2 regions of the Martelella mangrovi genome follow, and region 1 is predicted to be linked to the other one. Evidence: predicted binding sites of a transcription regulator. Region 1 holds the regulator's gene; the other holds the start of a gene.
What was found. The regulator LexA, encoded in region 1, represses DNA repair genes until DNA is damaged. The targets are predictions, from matches to a motif close to TGTTCNNNNTGTGTTCNG.

Region 1 (9,977 bases):
GCAAGTCCGATGTCTGGAGCAGAACGGCCAGCGTCGACCTTCTGAACCGCTCGCTGCTTGCCGATTTCATTCCCGCGCAGCTTGCCCGTTCCGCCGGCCTCTACATGCTGTCGGCCGTGCCGCCGCTGCGCCAGTTTGCCATGCGCGAAGGCGTTCAGCCCCTCAGGGGGATCAAGGAATTATTCGCCGGCTGAAGCCTGTTTTAGCCCTTGCCTATAGCGGCAGGGTCTATAACGGCAGGGCGGTGGCGTCGATCAGAAGCAGAAGACCGGCCAGCGTTGCCGCCGAACAGATTGTGGTGATCAGGATGGTGGCGGAGGCCCGCTCGTACCAGATGCCGTATTGCTGGGCGATCACGAAGACATTGGTGGCCGTCGGCAAGGCTGCAAGAAGCACGGCGGCTTCCACCCACACCGGATCGAAGCCGCCATGCAGCATCATGAAGGCATAGACCAGCACCGGATGTAAGATAAGCTTGGCCGGAACGATATAGCCGATTTCCACCGGCACGCGCTTTACCGGGCGCAGAGCAAGCGTCACCCCCATGGCAAAAAGCGCGCAAGGGGCAGCAGCCTGTGCAAGATAGTCCACCAGCCGGTTGAACGCATCGGGCGGCTGAACCCCGCTCGCAGCAACGGCAAAACCCAGAGCGGTTGCAATGATGAAGGGGTGCAGCAGCGCCTTTGTCAGCACCTGGCGGGCAAGTGATGCCTTGCGCACCGCACCACCATCCGCCACCGCCATTATCGACGGTGCGACGATGAAATGCAGCGCATTTTCAAAGCACACGATCAAGGCGACGGGAACGGCCGCCGCTTCGCCAAGCGCCAGAATGGCAAGGCCCGGCCCCATATAGCCGATATTGCCGTAAGCCCCTGCAAAGGCCTGGATCGTGCTCTCGCGCACGCCGTTGCGTTTCCAGAAGTAGCCGGCGGCAAACAGCAGCGAAAACACGGCATAGGTCGCCAGCAGATCAACGGAGATGAAATCAAGCCGGGTCAGTTGGTCGAAAGGCGTGTTCGAAACAAGCTTGAAGAACAAGGCCGGCAATGCGGCATAGACGATGAATACGTTGAGCCAGACAAGACCGGATTCCGGCTGCCGGATGAGCCTGGCGGCGATAAAGCCTGCGGCAATCAGTCCGAAGAACGGAAAGAGAAGCCCTAGAATGTCTGACATGGCGCAAAACCCGGGCTTCGCAGGCCCTAGCCGATCTGCGATAGAACGGGAAAGGTCTGCTGGAACCAGATCGCCATATCGGCAATAAAGCCGAAAAGAAAGGCAAGGCCGGTGAGAATCAGCAGCACGCCCATGATTTTTTCAATCGTGCCCAGATGTTTGCGGAACCGCGACAGGAAGCGCATGAAGGCGCCGGAAAAAAGCGCGGCAATCCAGAACGGCACGGCAAGGCCAAGCGAATAGATCGCCAGCAGCACCGCGCCGTTGGAAACCGTATCGCGCGTGGCCGCGACAGCGAGAATGGCCCCCAGAACCGGTCCGATGCAGGGCGTCCAGCCGAAAGCAAAGGCCAGCCCCATGACATAGGCGCCGGACATGCTCGCCGGCTTGCCGCCGCCATGAAACCGCGCCTCACGCGACAGGAAGGGGATTTTCAGCACACCAAGGAAGTTCAGCCCCATGATGATGATGATCACACCGCCGACCTTGGCCAGAATATCGATATATTGACGCAACAACTGACCGATGGACGAGGCCCCTGCCCCGAGCGCCACGAAAATCGTCGCAAAGCCGAGCGTAAAGAACAGCGCCGGCAACAATACACGCGCCGGGCGGACGGAGGTGTCTCCCCTGAACTGATCGATCGAAATGCCCGCCATGTAGCAAAGATAAGGCGGCACCAGCGGCAAAACGCAGGGTGAGAGAAACGAAAGCGCACCGGCAAGAAGCGCCGTCAACAGGGAAATATCACCGATCGACACCTGAAATCCTCTTGTCACTCGGCCGTTGGCGAAAGCGCGTCCGGCACCAGCAGATAACCGCCTGAAAGGCGGACCGTAAACTGCCGGTTCCTTAAACCACAGCGGCGTTGAATTCCAATCACCTTTCCGCGCATCGCCCCCGACATCAAATTGTCGCCTTGGAGCCGAATTTCCGGGTTGACCTTCTGCAAGACCCTTTCTATGTTCCGCCCACTTTCCGCTGGCCCTTCAACAGGCGCCGGGCTCGGGAGCGCGTAGCTCAGCTGGTAGAGCAACTGACTTTTAATCAGTAGGTCCAGGGTTCGAACCCCTGCGCGCTCACCATTGTTTGCCGAGAATTTTCTCCTTTCGAAATTGAAACAACACTTTCTAACTCACCCCTTTCCGCCCGCCTTCATGCCTCCATTGACCGCAATCGAGGCCGCTCTGCTATTTCCAGCTTGCGGAACACAGATAGAACAGATATAAACGTTCTGTATTTGTTTCGAAGGCAAGGGGCTGCAAATGCTGACTCGTAAACAACAGGAACTGCTGTATTTCATCCATGAACGGATGAAGGAGACAGGCATTCCCCCGTCTTTCGATGAAATGAAGGAAGCCCTGGATCTGGCGTCCAAATCGGGCATTCACCGATTGATCACGGCGCTGGAGGAACGCGGCTTCATTCGCCGGCTTCCCAACAGGGCGCGCGCGCTTGAAATTCTGCGCATGCCGGAAAGCCTTGGCTCTCAGCCGCCGCGCCGCGGTTTCTCACCGAGCGTGATTGAAGGCAGCCTCGGCAAGACGCCTGCCGAAAGCAAAACACCGGCTGCCGGAAATGACAGCGGCTCGACCGATATCCCCGTCATGGGGCGGATTGCAGCCGGTGTTCCGATCTCGGCCATACAGGAAAACACCCACGCAATTGCGGTTCCGGCCGAGATGCTGGGAACCGGCGAACATTATGCGCTGGAAGTTAAGGGCGATTCGATGATCGAAGCCGGGATATTCGACGGTGACACGGTGGTCATCCGCAATATCAACACGGCCGCCCCGGGCGATATTGTCGTGGCGCTGGTGAATGACGAGGAAGCGACACTGAAGCGCTTCCGCCGCAAGGGCGCGTCGATTGCGCTGGAAGCCGCCAATCCGGCCTATGAAACCCGGATATTTGCTGCCGATCAGGTCAAGGTTCAGGGCAAGCTTGTCGGCCTGATCCGCCGCTACCACTGAAGAAATCGAGGGTTTTCGGCAGGCTGACAGGATCGGCATACGAATCGGAACGCCAGTTATAGAGGCGGTGTTGGTTCCATTGACGTTTTACTGCCGTAATGGCGGGCGTGACGGAAACGTGGGTTCTCACACAGGAGCCGGTCGGGTTAGGCTCTGAGGACGTGGTGTTACCATTTCTTGATTTTGAACCATCGGTATCTTGGACAGTAAACTGCAAGGTGCCGGTTTGGCGGCGCAGTGCTGGTGTGATGAGAAAACCAGGCGAACGGCACGCCTGAAAACCGGGCCGGTAAACGCTGACAATGATGTCTGCGTGATCGCAGGCAGGGCCTACGAGCGCGGGCCGGAATATTTGTGCGACGGTCAGGCCGCTGCCGGGAAGCGATGCCACACACCATTCGCTCTTTTCACAGATGAACATACCGGATTGCGTCCGCGCGGCCTTTATATCCTCGGCAAGGGCGGTGCTTGCATTGGTGATTTGTCCAGCATCCAGGCGGTCGAACCGGTCCGCGTCTTTCAGTATCGCAGCGTTGCTTTCGGTTTCGCTCGGCGGCCGTGTGGCGCTGATGGCAAGTGCGCTCTGCCACTGATCGAAGATGAAGGAAGGCGGACGGCGCTTGCTGAGCGCGGCTGTATCACCGGTGACGATCGCAACCAATGCACCGTCTTCGGAGACAAGCAGAAGCGGCGACCGGTCGCCTTGAGAAAAGGCGGGCAAGGCAAAGGCAATTGCCATCGGCACCAGTCCGACAAGCCTGAGACGGGTGCGCAGCAGAACCAGCAGCATGAACCCGACAAGGAAAAGCAGCAGAAATCCGCGGGGCATCGCACTGGTATCGAGCGCGCCACCAAGACCATCGACCCATTCCGCAATGGCAATCACCCGGTCGAGCCCCCAGCCCATGGCCAGAAGAAAGGGGCCGTGCAGGTTAAGCGGCATTGCCAGCATGGCCAGCAGGCCGGAGGGCATGACCAGAAAGGTGACAATCGGCATGGCGAGCAGATTGCCGAGCAGACCGTAGCCGGCAATCCGCTGAAAATGCGCCATGGCAATCGGCGCTGTCGAAAGCCCACCGATCAGTGCGGTCAACACAATACCGAAAGCACCCAGCATGACGATGCGGATCACTGTGCCGGCCGGCATCGACGCCGGGCGAGCATATTCGCGACGCTGCCAGAAGCTGTAGCCCGCAATCAGCGCCAGTGTTGCGGCAAACGACATCTGCATGCCGGGGCCGACAGCTTCCGACGGCGAAACCGCGAGGATGACAAACCCCGCAAGAGCGACATTGCGCATACTGATGGCCGGACGGTCGGCAACGGCGGCAAGCAGCATGATCGCCAACATGATGAAAGCGCGCTGCGCCGAGACCTGCATGCCCGAAATCGCAAGATAGAACCCGGCAGCCCCGATCGCGGCCATAGCGGCAAGCTTCTTGGTGGCGATCGCCTCTGCCGCCTTTGGCGAAAAAGACAGAAAAAGACGCAGGCTTGAAAAGAAGATACCGGCGGCGAGCGCCATGTGCAGCCCCGAAATGGCGATGACATGGGCAAGGCCGGCATTGCGCAGCGCGTCCAGCGTGTCATCATTCATGGCGCGACGCTGCCCGGTGATGATCGCATTGGCGAAAGCCCCCGATTCGTCTGGCAGGACAGCGCGAATGCGCCCGGCAATCGTATCGCGCAGGCTTTCGACCCTGTGGCGCATGAACAGGCCAATGGACTGAGGGCGGCTTGTCTCCCGCGTATGAAGATCACCCGGAACCGCGTCTGGCGCGCCATAGAAGAACCCCACTGCGCCGATCCCGTCGAAATAGGAAAGAAAACCGAAATCGACGAGGCCCGGCAGAGCCGGTCCGGAAGGCGGTGAAAGCCGGGCAAGGCCGGTGAATGCACCGCCGATGTCGACCGGCGGCGATTTGCCGCGGGCAACAAGGGTGACACGCTCAGGTGGACGGTGGATCACCGGATCGTCGGTGGCGATGACGCGCACCACATAACGCCAGCCGTTTTCGGTCGGCTCGCGGGCATCGACCACGCCGGTAACATGGGTCGTCACCGGTGAGTCGAGCATCACCGTAGCAAGCCGGCCCGTCTCAAGCTGCGCCAGAAACGCGCCGCTGAGAAAGAGCGCAACCAGACCGGCGCCCAGCCGGTTCACCGGACCGGCATTGCGCAACGAAACGGCGGCACCAACGGCGATCGCCCAATAGAGCCACAGCCCCCACGAAAACGGCGCTGCAGGCCGGAAAAACCACCACGCGGACCCCAGAGCCATCACAAACGGCGCAAACAGAAAGCTGCGTCCATAGGCAAGTTCTTCGGAAAAAAGCGTGCCGACGTCCCTGCCCTCCGGCTGCTCCGCAGAAGTTGGCGGATTCCAGACCGTATCGCTGCCGGAAGCGGCTTTCGTTCGCCATCTGCGCAAGCGGCCACGAACGGCGCCGCCCCCGCGCCGCTTTGGACGTTCCGTAACCTGTTTCTCGCCCTCTCCCATCAAAACCGCTCCGCCACAACCTAGGGTATCGTGTGGTTACCTGGAGCAAAAAGCAACGTTGCAGAACGCAGCTTGCGGAAAAATTTCCTTTTCAGAAGCTCAAAAAACTTGCTAAACGCAAATTATAAATCATCACCCGCACCGCAACATGAACCATTCAGCGGCTTGGCAGCGGCGCATCGATCCTATACCTAATTGGTACCTTTGATCGTGTTTATCACGCGTCCCGCGCTGGAAGATTTGGAGGATAGCATGACGGAAACTGGCAAACTCACCTTGGACGGACAGGAACTGGAACTGAACGTCGAAGCAGGCACCTTCGGTCCAAAAGTGCTCGACATCAACAGCCTGTACAAACAGTCAGGCATGTTCACATACGATCCCGGCTTCACCTCGACGGCATCGTGCAAATCGGCAATTACCTATATCGATGGCGACAACGGTATTCTGCTGCACCGCGGTTATCCGATCGACCAGCTGGCCGAAAATGCCGACTTCCTCGAAATCTGCTACTTGCTGCTTTTCGGTGAACTGCCGACGGCAACGCAGAAGAAGGATTTCGACTTCCGCGTCACCCATCACACGATGATTCACGAGCAGATGACACGGCTTTTCACCGGTTTCCGCCGTGATGCTCACCCGATGGCCATCATCTGTGGCGCTGTCGGCGCCATGTCGGCGTTTTATCACGACTCGATCGACATCTCCGACCCCTACAAGCGCGAGATCGCCAGCGTCCGCATGATCGCCAAGATCCCGACGATCGCGGCAATGGCCTACAAGTACCATGTCGGCGAACCCTTCGTGTATCCGCGCAACGATCTCGGCTATGCGGCCAATTTCCTGCATATGTGCTTCGCCACGCCGTGCGAGGAATACAAGGTCAACCCGATCCTGTCGCGCGCGCTCGACCGCATCTTCATCCTGCATGCAGACCACGAGCAGAACGCCTCGACTTCGACGGTGCGTCTTGCCGGTTCTTCGGGCGCCAATCCGTTCGCCTGCATCGCCGCCGGCATTGCCTGCCTGTGGGGCCCGGCGCATGGCGGCGCCAACGAGGCCGCGCTCAACATGCTGCAGGAAATCGGTTCGGTTGACCGGATTCCGGAATACATCGCCCGTGCGAAGGACCGTGATGATCCCTTCCGTCTGATGGGCTTTGGCCACCGCGTCTACAAGAACTACGATCCGCGCGCCAAGATCATGCAGAAGACCTGCCACGAGGTTCTCGGCGAGCTCGGAATCAAGGACGATCCGCTTCTCGATGTCGCCATGGAACTGGAAAGAATTGCGCTGACGGACGAATACTTCATCGAGAAGAAGCTTTATCCGAACATCGACTTCTATTCCGGCATCACGCTGAAGGCTCTGGGCTTCCCCACCACCATGTTCACGGTGCTGTTCGCGCTCGCCCGTACGGTCGGCTGGATCGCCCAGTGGAACGAGATGATCGAAGATCCCGAACAGCGCATCGGTCGCCCGCGTCAGCTTTACACAGGCGCCGCCGAACGCGACTTCGTCGCCGTTGCCGACCGCTGATCGGTCAATACACAGTTCGAAACGTTGAAAAGACAGGCCGGTCGTCAGACCGGCCTGTCTCGGTTTGTTGACAAAGCGGCCCCTCACTCTGGGTCATCCTCGGGCTCGACCCGAGGAACCAGGGCCAAACGATATACGCTCACTTTAAACCCTTTCTTATCAAAGGGTTGAGTGGAATGGATGCTCGGATCAAGTCCGAGCATGACACCTCTGGGAAGGGCTGGTGGAGGCAACAACCCTACGTCTTCGGGTTTGTCAGCAGTCTGAGACAGGCCGGTCCTTAGACCGGCCCGTTTTTTATTTGCAGGCCATTATTGTCCCGACAGCGCGCCCCGAGCATGGCGCAGGTGAAGAAATGCCGGCGATATAAAAAAGCCGCAGTGCATTTTGCGCCGCGACCTCTTAAGGACATTTTGCCCGGGCAACATTCCTGCCGCCCGGGCGTGTTATGCGTTACTGCGTCATCGGAACCTTGAAGAACAGCGTTTCGCCGGAGCTGTCGTCCACGCCGTCATTGTCGGTCACGGCATAGGCCGTGCCATCGGCGGCGATGGTGAAGCCTTCGATCTTGTCGGCGACATAGCCATTGGTGGCCGATTTCATCAGCGGCAGCAGATCGGTGACTTCTTCCTTCTGCACGACCGGCAGCTCCGCGCCGATCGGCGCCGGCTTCATGTCCGAAAGCGCAACCTTGTAGAGCTTCTTGACCTTTGCAGCTTCGCCGATCTGGTTGTCGCGCTCGATGATGTAGGCATTGTCACCATTGACGGAAATTTCGGACAGGCCGATCCAGCCCTTTTCCGGGGTTTCCAGCGGATAGGAGACTGCGCCCCATTCACCGGTCGCCGGCGTGTAGGCCAGAAGCTTGACGAAGCCCTTCTCGTCGTCGCCCCATTCGCGCTGAACAGCCATCCACAGCGTCAGATCATCGCCCTCACCCACCGTGGTGATGCCTTCCATGCCGAACCGCGTCTGATGGGCAAGCAGTTCATCCGGCAGGTTGATGGTTTCGGTGATTTCACCGGTCCCGTCGATGTGCAGAACCCTGTGCGGCACTTCTTTGTCGGGATGACCTTCGGAAGCCAGCCAGAAGCCGCCATTGCCATCAACGGCAACGCCTTCGAGATCGAGCTTTTCCGCCGGCTGTCCATCGTGCGTCACGCGGATGGCGTCGGTGATCAGCGCCGGCTTTCTGGAGGCGTCGATGATGAAGACGGAGGGTTGCGCCGAATAGAAGCTGTCATTGACCGCGTAGAGCCTGCTGGCGTCTTCCGGGTCGGCGGCAAGGCTGGAAAGCGCACCGAACCCGATCAGCGGATCATGGTTCACATCAGAGGCGATCTGCGGATAGTCGGCCTCGCCCTCTTCATAGGCATAGAGCATCACATGCGCACGCACGCCGCCATCGGGCCCTAGGTCTTCCTCATTGGCCGTCACCAGCAGGTTGCGGGCGGGAATGGCAACGCCGCTTTCCGGCGCGATCCCCGAGGGCAGAAGCTGCATCAGCTCCGGAGCGTCCTGGACATTGTCATTATAGACGCCGACAACGGAACCGCGCTCGGACATGACGAAAAGATAGTTGTTGTCGCCGAACCGGCCGGTGATCAGCCCTTCCGGCTCAACGCCCTTCTTGCCGGCACGCTTGTCCGGGAAGTGACCGATGGAAGCAACAGCGCGTTCGAACGAGGCGCCGGCCTCATACAGCAGCTCGCCGGTATCGGAAAAGATCGAGAAGCCACGCGAACCGCCCTTGTAGTCGCCCTCATTGGCGATCACGAAGCGATCGTTGTCGAGCCATTTTACGGTGTCGGGCTCGCGCGGAATACCGGTCAGCGAACCGGTGAAATCGAGGCGACCGTCGCGTTCGGTATCAATGTCGGCAAGATCGACCGTGCCGGCGGCAAAGTGGTTCTTCACCTCGCCGGTATTGCCGTCGACGATGACGATGCCGTTGTTTTCCTGCAGCGTGACGACAATCTCGTTGTCATCGTTGATGTCGACAAATTCCGGTTCCGGATCGCTCGGCGCGGTCATCTCGTCAAAACCGGTCATGGCAACATGTTTCGTCGTTGCACAGTCGGCGCCGCCGTCGTTCAACGCGATGATCACCAGATCGCCGGCGGGCATCTGCGGAATTTCACCGTCATTCAGGTCTTCGTCGCGCTCGTTTTCAATCGCAATGGCCACGATCGCGCCATCGGGCGATACGGCAACCGAGTCGGGCTGGCCGCCGAGATCGCACTTTGCCTCAAGCGTCTGCGATGCAATGTCGATCACGCCGAGGAAGCCGGACGGCGCGGTGAAGCTTTCGGACGTGTTGACGCCGACATAGGCTTTCGCGCCGGAAACAGCCACCGAGGTCGGTTCACCGTCGAGCTTGACGGTACCGGCGGCCTTTGGTGCGCGCGGGTCGGTGATGTCGACGAAACCGACGGCTTCGAGCGGGCTGTCAGAATATACCAGCATATTGCCGTCTTCGGTTGCGGTGATGATTTCCGCGGACGTGGCGCTCATGGCGTCCATATCCGCAGGAAGGTTTTCGGCGACGTTGAAAACGGCGATGCGGTTGAAGACCGGCTCGGCGGACGCGGGGATCGCGACTGAAGCCAGAAGTGCGGCAGACAGCGCCGCGCCGGTAAGACGGAGTTTCATAGGTTTCCCTCCTGAGGTTGAATCACCGGAGGGTTGTGCGTCACGGCTGTGACAGGATGATTACGTCCCGATGACGCCGGTGTGACACCATCGCCGTCATCGCTCACGCCGCCGCTCGATCAGCAGGATCGACA
Region 2 (9,977 bases), on a different contig from region 1:
GACGTGAATGCCGCGCGCGCGCAGTGCATCCTGGGTCAGGTCAAGCGGAAAGCCATAGGTGTCGTAGAGCTTGAAGGCGGTCTCGCCGTCGAGGCTTTCACCTTCGGAGAGATTGCGTGTGGCATCCTCAAGCAGTGTCAGGCCGCGATCGAGGGTTTTGCGGAAGCGTGATTCTTCAAGCTGAAGCGTTTCCGAAATCAGGGATTCAGCACGCTGCAATTCGGGATAGGCGCGGCCCATCTCGCCGACCAAGGTCGGCAGCAGCCGATAGATGATCGGCTCTCTGGCGCCGAGCAGTTCGGCATGGCGCATGGCGCGACGCATGATCCGGCGCAGCACATAGCCGCGGCCCTCATTCGACGGCAGCACGCCATCGGCAATCAGGAAAGCGGATGAGCGCAGGTGATCGGCAATCACACGGTGGCTGGCCTGCCGCTCGCCCTCGGCTTTTACACCCGTCAGTTCTTCGGATGCACCGATCAGCTTCTGGAACAGGTCGATGTCGTAATTGTCATGCTTGCCCTGCAGGACGGCGGCAACCCGCTCCAGACCCATGCCGGTATCGATCGACGGACGGGGAAGGTCCTCGCGCCGCTCGGGCGTGAGCTGCTCATACTGCATGAAAACGAGATTCCAGATCTCGATGAAACGGTCGCCATCTTCTTCCGGCGATCCGGGCGGGCCGCCCCAGATATGGTCGCCATGGTCGAAGAAGATCTCGGAACAGGGGCCACACGGACCGGTATCGCCCATCGACCAGAAATTGTCCGATGTCGGGATACGGATAATGCGATCTTCGGGCAGGCCGGCAATCTTGCGCCAGAGATCGAAGGCCTCGTCATCTTCATGATAGACTGTCGCGAGAAGCTTGTCCTTCGGCAGGCCGAATTCCTTTGTGATCAGTTCCCAGGCCAGCGAGATCGCCTGCTCCTTGAAATAATCACCGAAGGAAAAATTGCCCATCATCTCGAAGAATGTGTGATGGCGGGCCGTATAGCCGACATTGTCGAGGTCGTTGTGCTTGCCGCCGGCGCGCACGCATTTCTGCGCGGTCGTCGCCGTCGAATAGGGACGGCTTTCAAGACCGGTGAACACGTTCTTGAACGGCACCATGCCCGCATTGGTGAACATCAGGGTCGGGTCGTTATGCGGCACAAGCGGGCTGGACGGGACGACCTCATGCCCGTTCCGCTTGAAGAAGTCGAGAAAGGTCGACCGGATTTCATTCACGCCACTCATGCTATGCCACGCCCCTTACGTATATCGGTGTTGTCTGCCGAGACTTTCACGGCTTTTAGCGACAGGCGCCGCCACTGTCCAGACAAGACAAAACAGCGGCTCCGTAAAGCCGCTGCTGATTTCATGTATCAAACGTTCCAGTCGTCCGCCGTGAGGCCGAACCGTGCGATCAATCGTCGTCGGTTCCGGTCGTCGGGCTTTCCTCTTCGGCATCGAGAAGACCTTCGGACAGCAGACCGGCATTCTGGCGCAAGGCCAGCTCGATCTCTTCGGCAATTGCGGCATTTTCCCTCAGGAACGTCTTGGCATTCTCACGGCCCTGACCGAGCCGCTGACTGTTATAGGAGAACCAGGAACCGGATTTTTCCACAATGCCGGCCTTGACGCCGAGGTCAATCAGCTCGCCCATCTTGGAAACGCCTTCGCCATACATGATGTCGAACTCCACCTGTTTGAAGGGCGGTGCCATCTTGTTCTTGACGACCTTGACGCGGGTCTGGTTGCCGACCACCTCGTCGCGGTCCTTGACTGCGCCGATGCGGCGGATGTCGAGGCGGACAGAGGCGTAGAACTTCAGCGCATTGCCGCCCGTCGTGGTTTCGGGCGAACCAAACATGACGCCGATCTTCATGCGGATCTGGTTGATGAAGATGACCATGCAGTTGGAGCGCGAGATCGAAGCCGTCAGCTTGCGCAGCGCCTGGCTCATCAGGCGGGCCTGGGAGCCGGGAAGGCTGTCGCCCATCTCACCTTCGATTTCAGCGCGCGGGGTGAGGGCGGCAACGGAGTCGACCACGATCACGTCAAGCGCGCCGGAACGCACCAGCGTGTCGGCGATTTCAAGCGCCTGTTCACCGGTATCCGGCTGCGAGATCAGAAGGTCGTGCAGGTCAACGCCAAGCTTGCGGGCATAGACCGGATCTAGCGCATGTTCGGCATCGATAAAGCCGCAGGTGCCACCACCCTTTTGCGCTTCGGCAATGGTTTGCAGCGCAAGCGTGGTCTTGCCGGAGCTTTCCGGCCCGTAGATTTCAATGATGCGGCCACGCGGCAGGCCGCCGATGCCAAGGGCGATGTCGAGGCCCAGCGAGCCGGTCGAAACGGTTTCGATCTCGACGATGCTGTCCTGAGCGCCGAGCTTCATGATCGAGCCCTTACCGAACGAACGTTCGATCTGGGAAAGTGCTGCTTCCAGCGCTTTGCTCTTGTTCACTGCCTTTTCCTCAACGAGTTTGAGTGAATTCTGTGCCATCGACTTTATCCCTTGTTTCGCCCGCCGCCTAGGTGAGGCTGTGATTTCCCTATCCGTACTCTATTTGTTCTCCTTTTTCAAGTCTTCTTGCGCCACTGTTTTTAAATTACTTTTCTATCCGTGTTCTTTTTACGTTCCGATCTCGCAGAGAGATGTGGATCACGTGTCGGCCGGCTGTGCTGCCGTGGCACCGCCGGCGGCACCGATGATTGCGGCTGCGGCGTCGAGATCGGCGCAATAGGTCACCCGGTTTTCGTCGATATGATTGGCGGTCAGGATCGCCTTGACCCTGGGGTCGACGCCGCTCAGCAAGACCCTGACATTGCGGGCGTGGGCGCGTCGGATCGTGCTTTCCAGCACATTGGCGGCCGACGAATCGATGTAGGAGACGTCCGACAGGTCGAGCACGAAATTCTTCGCGCTGTCGGCGATGCGATCGAGCACGGAGCCGACAGTGGAGGCTGCGCCGAAGAAGAAGGCGCCGGAAATGCGATAGACGATGGTGTCGGGATCGGTGTTGACGATCGGGTGTTCGGTCTTGGCGTTATAGTCGTCATAGGGGCTGACGGCGACATCCCGGCCCATGCGATCGATGAACAGGACGGCGCCGAGCGCAAACCCGGCGACAATGCCTTCGGTGAGGTCGCGGAAGACCACCAGCAGCAGCGTGACGGTCAGGATCACCGCATCACCGCGCGAACTCCTGAAGAGCGCCCGGATTGCCGGCTTTTCGACCATGCTCCAGGCCACCACCGCCAGAACGCCGGCAAGGGCTGCCAGCGGAATGAAGCGGGCGAGCGGGGCCGCCACCAGCATGAACACCAGCAGGAATGCGGCATGCAGCATGCCGGAAAACGGGCTTGTGGCGCCTGCGCGGACATTGGTGGCCGTGCGGGCGATCGTGCCGGTCACGCAGATGCCACCGAAGAACCCGGAGGCGATGTTGGCCACGCCCTGGCCGATCAGTTCCATGTTGGAGCGATGGCGGCGGCCGGTCATGCCGTCGGCGACAACGGCAGACAGCAGCGATTCGATGGAGCCCAGCAGCGCAAAAGCGAAGGCATCCGGCAGAACCGAGATCACCTTTTCGACCGACAGGGCCGGCACTGACGGAGACTGAAGGCCGCGCGGCAGGCCGCCGAACTGGCTGCCGATGGTTTCCACCGGCAGATGCAGCAGGGTGGCCGCAAGCGTGGCGACGGCAACGGCAATCAGCATGCCGGGCCAGCCGGGCCGCAGTTTTCGAAGTGCGATGATCAGGGCAATCGTGCCGACGGCAATGGCCAGTGCGGCAAAATTGGTGGTGCCGACGAATTGCGACAGATAGGCGACCTTGTCGGCAAATGGCCCCGGTTCCTTGCCCGGCAGGTCAAGCCCGAGGATTGCCGAAAGCTGGCTGGCAAAGATGATGATGGCGATGCCCGCCGTAAAGCCGACCGTCACGGGGTAGGGGATGAAGCGGATATAGGCGCCCAGCCGCAGATAACCGGCAGCGATCATGATCAGTCCGGAAATGATCACCGCCAGCATCAGCCCGTCAATGCCGTGGCGCTCCGCAGAGGCAGCCACCAGAACGATGAATGCGCCTGCCGGCCCGCCGATCTGATGGCGACTGCCGCCGAAAAGCGAGACGAAGAAACCGCCGATGATCGCGGCGTAGAGCCCGCGATCGGGCGAAACGCCGGAGGCGATCGCGATTGCCATGGAAAGTGGCAGGGCGACGATGGCGACGGTCAGTCCGGAAATGGTATCGGCCTTCAGCCGGGACAGGCCATAGCCTTCCTTGAGAACGCTGACGGTTTTGGGAACGAGACGGGTAGGCATGGCTTTGCGACCTTGCGCGGGGGGAGGAGAATGGAATCCTGTCTAACAAATCTGTTGCTTCTGGCAAGGGTAGCGTAACGTTTTTCGGTACGCGGGCAATTCCGCAAGATTTGTCAAACCGGTTCGTGCTTCAACGACAGGGCCAAATGAAAACGGAAAGAGATCATGAACAGTGAACCGGATTTTCAGACCTATCAGCAACGCCTGATGCGGGTGAGCGCCTATATCCATAACCATCTGGACGACGACCTCGACTTTGCCGGGCTTGCGGAAATCGCCTGCCTTTCGCCATGGCACTGGCATCGCATCTATCGCGGCGTTTATGGAGAAACCATTGCCGCGACGGTGCGGCGGCTGCGGCTTCACCGCGCAGCAGGCGAACTCGTCAATTCCGATGCTTCCGTCGAGGCGATTGCAAGACGCTCTGGCGTATCCAGCGTTCAGGCGTTTACGCGTGTTTTCAGGAGCACCTACGGCATCACCCCGGCGCGCTACAGAAGCGAAGGCCGGCACAGGATGTTCGATCAACCGGTCACGCAATGGGAGAGCGATATGTATGACGTCGAACTGCGTACGATGAATGAACGCAGACTTGCAGGCCTGCCGCATCGCGGCTCCTACATGGAAATCGACAAGGCCTTCGGGCCTGCCGCCGGTCTAATGGCTGCAGGCGGGGCATTCGGGCCGGAAACCGAAATGATCGGCGTCTATTACGACGATCCGGGTATAACCGAGGAGGCGGCGCTGAATTCCTTTGCCGCTCTCACCCTGCCGGATGACGCCGATGTGCCTGCGGGGCTGGAAAGCCGCAAGCTGGAGGGTGGCCGCTATTCGGTGCTGACACACACCGGCCCTTATGCCGAACTGCACAAGGCCTATAACTGGTTTTACGGAAGCTGGCTGCCGGCGGCAGGTCTCGAGCCCGCAGACGGTCCGCCCTGTGAAATCTACCGCAACAATCCGCGCGACACGCCGCCTGCCGAACTTGTCACCGAGATCTGTGTACCGCTGAAGACGTGAGGCGCGCGGGGTCCTATTTCTCGCCGCCGAGCTTCAGCGCGGTCACGGCCTCGCCGCTGTCGGCGATATAGTCGCCGGCGTCCTTCTGGCGCTGGAGCAGGAGGATGAACAGGAAGTCGGTCAGCATCAACTGGGCATCGCGGGCGGTGATGGCGGAGGAGCGCACCCGTTCCTCGTCGGCAATGGTGTAGAGCGCGATGCCGGCGCCGCGGGCGACCGGGTTTTGCTGCGGCCCTGTAATCGAAACCACGGCAGCGCCGCGCTTGCGGGCCAGTTCGGCAATCCGCACCGTTTCGATGCTGGTGCCGGAATGGGAGAGCGCAAAAAGCACATCGCCGGATTTCGAGGCGGAAACATTGGCCATCTGCACATGGCTGTCGGCATCGTGCAGCGCATAGCGTCCGAGCTTCTGCAGTTTCAGGCAGAAATCGCGTGCCACCAGCGAGGAAGCGCCGACGCCTGCCACATGGATGCGTCCGGCCGTATCGATCAGGTCGAGCGCGCGGGCAATCTCGCGCTCGTCATTGGCGGCAACCGTCTGCTGCATGGCGTGCATCTTGCTCGAAAGCATTTTCTGCGCCACCGTCGACGGGCTGTCGCCCAGTTCGATCGTGCTGTGCAGCGCGCCGGGCGGGCGCCATTCGCGGGCGCGGGCCTTGCTGACGGCGAGTTTCATCTCCTGATAGCCGGCAAAGCCAAATTTCTGGGCGAATTTCACCACGCTGGACTGGCTGCGGCCGGTTTCTTCGGCAAGGCGGGCAGAGGAAAGCCGCAGCACCTCGTCGGGATGTTCCAGAATGAAGCGGCCGATCTGCCGGTCCGCCGGTGCAAGGCTTTCAAGCTGCGCTTCGATCACGTTGAGAACGGACACGGTTTTCCTCTCGCCTGGGACGTATCGGGCGGAATAATAAATTCCTTATTTCTGGAATACAATGGAATGATTGCGAAAGTGTAACGGGTTTCCCTGTGTTGCCGAAGCCCCTGACGGGTGGCAGGTAAGCCCGTTGTCGATATGGAATAAATTATTCTGAATTGAATTTGACAAATGGAATTTACGATTATAGCGTTCGTAAAAGGCCGTCGTTACAACAATAATAAAAACAAACGCAGCCGGTCATAACGGGGAATGCACTTCATGAATTTGCTGGCTGGCGAGCTTCAAAAACTGGTGTCCGAGGGGCGCAATCCGCGCACGCTCGATCTCGACCTGCTGTCAACGCGTGAAATCATCGAAAAGATCAATGCCGAGGATGGCGAGGCTGCCATCGCGGTCGGGCGGGAAGCTGATGCGATTGCGCGCGCCGTTGACCGCATCGTCGACGCCTTCAACGCCGGCGGCAGGCTCGTCTATATCGGCGCGGGCACCAGCGGGCGGCTCGGGGTGCTCGATGCATCCGAATGCCCGCCGACCTTTTCCGTGCCGCCGGGCATGGTCGTCGGTCTGATCGCGGGCGGTGAGAGAGCGCTGACCACGGCCGTGGAAGGGGCGGAAGACGATCCGGTGCTGGGCGCGCGGGATCTCGAAGCGATAGATCTGACGGCGAAGGATGTGGTCGTCGGCATCGCCGTCAGCGGGCGCACGCCCTATGTTATCGGCGCGCTCGAATATGCGCGGGAGAAGGGAGCGGCCACCGTTGCGCTTTCCTGTAACCCGGCGTCGGCCATCGCCGCGATTTCCGATATCTCGATTGCCCCCGTCGTTGGCCCGGAAGTGCTTGCCGGGTCCACCCGGCTGAAATCCGGCACGGCGCAGAAGCTGGTGCTCAACATGCTGAGCACGGCCAGCATGATCCGCATCGGCAAGGTCTATCAGAACTTGATGGTCGATGTGACGGTGTCGAATGCCAAGCTTTATGCGCGTGCCGTGCGCATCGTCATGGAAGCGTCCGGGGTTTCGGATGAAACCGCCGAGCACTTGCTGAAGCAGACCGGAAACGACGTCAAACTCGCCATTTTGATGGCGCTGACGGATATGGACATGCAGGACGGCCGCGACCTCCTCACGGAGACGGGCGGTTTCCTGCGCCAGGCGATCAATCAGAAGACGGCGCAAAGCCGCGATAGCTGAAGTCTCTCCGGTGCCGGCGAAGGCCGCATCGGCAACACGCAATAATCTCGAGGGATATGATCATGGGTAGACCCCGTTTCAAAAATCTGGTTTCCGCGGTTGCCGTTGCCGCCGCACTCGGCGTGGCAGGGGCGGCCGTTCCGGCATCCGCTGCAACGCTCAACATGGCATGGTCGCAGGATGCGACCGGTCTCGACCCGCACAAGCAGACCGCCTTTGCCTCGCTGCGCCTTTTGGAACTCGTCTATGAGCCGCTGGTGCGCACCGATGGCGAACTCAACATTGCGCCGGCCATCGCATCGTCCTGGGAATTTTCCGAGGATGGCAAGACGCTGACGTTCAAGCTTGATCCGGATGCGAAATTCTCCAATGGTGACAAAGTGATGCCGGAGGATGTGAAAGCATCTTTCGAGCGTATCCTGAACGAGGAAACAGGGGCTGCCGCGCGTGCCAACTTTCTCTCCATCGAAAGCATCGACACGCCGGATGATGAAACCGTCGTCTTCAACCTGTCGCAGCCGGATGTGCCGCTTCTGACGGCGATGTCGTCGATCAACGCCGCGATCCTTCCGGCAAGCCTGATCGAGGCGGGGACCAGCGGCACGGAAACGCTCGGCTCGGGACCTTTTGTGCTGGAGAGCTGGGAACCCAATTCACGCGAAGTGCTCACCGCCAATGAGAACTGGGCGGGCGGCGACGTCAGCCTCGACGGTATCAATATTTCCGTGCTGCCCGATGAAACCGCGATCCTTGCCGCACTGCGCACCAGTCAGGTGGATTTCGCGCTGATCAACGATCCGCTGGTCGCAACCCTGGTGCCGAACAATCCCGGCCTGACGCTGGATCGTGAGCCGGTGCTGAACTATCACGTGCTGCAGCTCAACGCCGAAGACGGCGCGATGAAGGAAGAAAAGGTCCGCCAGGCAATCTCCTGCGCCATCGACCGTCAGGATGTGCTGGATGCCGCGCTTCTGGGCGAGGGCAAGGTGACCGGGCCGCTGACCATGCCGGCCTATGCCACCGATCCGTCCGAACTTTTCTGCTATACGCCGGATCTCGAAAAGGCCAAGGCGCTGATGGCCGAAGCCGGCTATGAGGACGGCTTTTCGGCCAAAATCATGGCGGCAACCGGCGAACCGCCGACAGCGGCATCCGAAGCGCAGGTGATCCAGTCGCAGCTTGCCGAAATCGGCATCGATCTTGAAATCGAGATGATGGAGCTGAATGTCTATATCGACCGCTGGCTGAAGGGCGATTTCGATATGACGGTGGCGCTGAATGGCGGCCGCACAGACCCCTACACCATGTATAACCGCTACTGGACCAAGGACGGCAATCTCGCCCATGTCGCCCATTATGGCGACGACACGCTGGACAGCCTGATGCAGGAAGGCCGCGTTGAGACCGATCCGGCAAAGCGCAAGGACATCTTCGCCGAATTCTCCAAACACATCACCGAGGTTTCGCCGTGGATCTGGCTTTACACCGGTTACAGCTACACGGCGTCAAACGACAAGGTGAGCGGTTTCGAGGCCAACCCGACGGGCTCGCTCTTCGGCCTTTCCGCCGTCACCGTCAGCGAATGAGCGGGCAGAAAAGAAGCAAGAGGCGCATACCCCATGAACTATCTGACCCGGCGACTGGTGACCTTTCCTGTGGTCATGCTCGGGGTATCCGTCCTCGTCTTCGTCTCTATCAGGCTGGTTCCCGGCGATGCCATCACGGCGATGCTGGGAACCGAGGCCGGTCTTCTGACTCCGGCCCAACGCGCATCACTGGAAACCTATTTCGGCATGGACCAGAGTTGGTTCGGGCAATATTGGCACTGGCTTGGCGGTGTGCTGCACGGTGATCTCGGCATTTCGGTCACCTATGGCCGCCCGGTGATGGAGGTCATCCTGCGCGTCTTTCCGTTGACGCTGGAACTGGCGCTGCTCTCCATGGTCGTCGCGCTGGCCGTCGGCCTTCCCGCCGGCATCTACGCCGCCACCCATGCCGAAAAGCCGTCCGATCTGATCGTCCGCATCGTCGCCATGGTCGGCCAGTCGACGCCGAGTTTCGTGGTCGCGCTGCTGGCGATCTATGCGCTTTCGGTCTGGTTCGGCGTTCTGCCGGCCATGGGCACGTTCACGCCGCTCTGGGACAATCCGCTGAAAAACCTCACGCAGATGATCTTGCCGGCGCTGACCCTTGGCTTTGCCTTCGCCGCCGCCGTCACCCGCATTGCCCGCTCGGCCATGCTCGATATTCTCTCCGACGATTATGTCCGCACCGCCCGCGCCAAGGGCGTGCCGGCCCGTTCGGTGATCTGGCACCATGCGCTGCCGAATGCGCTGATCCCGGTCGTTACCGTCTCGGGCGTCGAGTTCGGCTATCTGCTCGGCGGCGCGGTTATCGTCGAGCAGGTCTTTGCGCTGCCGGGCCTTGGCCGCACCGTACTGGAGGCGATCCTGCAGCGTGACTATGCACTGGTGCAGGGCAGCGTGCTGTTCATCGCCTTCAATTTCATGATCGTGAATCTGCTGGTCGATCTCGCCTATGCCGCGCTCGACCCGCGTATCCGGCTGGGAGGCA

Region 2: the regulator LexA is predicted to act here: its motif matches at 2,613-2,630, upstream of recA (recombinase RecA).

Annotation. Positions count from the first base shown of each region.
Region 1 covers NZ_JBEPLY010000005.1:109,074-119,050, reverse strand. The annotation lists gene ABID12_RS09500 (UbiH/UbiF family hydroxylase) at 1-194, shown strand, start outside; gene ABID12_RS09495 (AEC family transporter) at 229-1,179, opposite strand; gene ABID12_RS09490 (cytochrome c biogenesis CcdA family protein) at 1,206-1,940, opposite strand; gene ABID12_RS09485 (hypothetical protein) at 1,955-2,131, opposite strand; tRNA gene ABID12_RS09480 (tRNA-Lys) at 2,189-2,264, shown strand; gene lexA (transcriptional repressor LexA) at 2,445-3,152, shown strand; gene ABID12_RS09470 (ComEC/Rec2 family competence protein) at 3,106-5,652, opposite strand; gene gltA (citrate synthase) at 5,905-7,191, shown strand; gene ABID12_RS09460 (esterase-like activity of phytase family protein) at 7,645-9,843, opposite strand; gene ABID12_RS09455 (DMT family transporter) at 9,940-9,977, opposite strand, start outside.
Region 2 covers NZ_JBEPLY010000017.1:42,242-52,218, reverse strand. The annotation lists gene alaS (alanine--tRNA ligase) at 1-1,239, opposite strand, end outside; gene recA (recombinase RecA) at 1,409-2,491, opposite strand; gene ABID12_RS19030 (SulP family inorganic anion transporter) at 2,651-4,315, opposite strand; gene ABID12_RS19025 (AraC family transcriptional regulator) at 4,481-5,335, shown strand; gene ABID12_RS19020 (MurR/RpiR family transcriptional regulator) at 5,349-6,206, opposite strand; gene murQ (N-acetylmuramic acid 6-phosphate etherase) at 6,471-7,403, shown strand; gene ABID12_RS19010 (ABC transporter substrate-binding protein) at 7,466-8,989, shown strand; gene ABID12_RS19005 (ABC transporter permease) at 9,023-9,977, shown strand, end outside.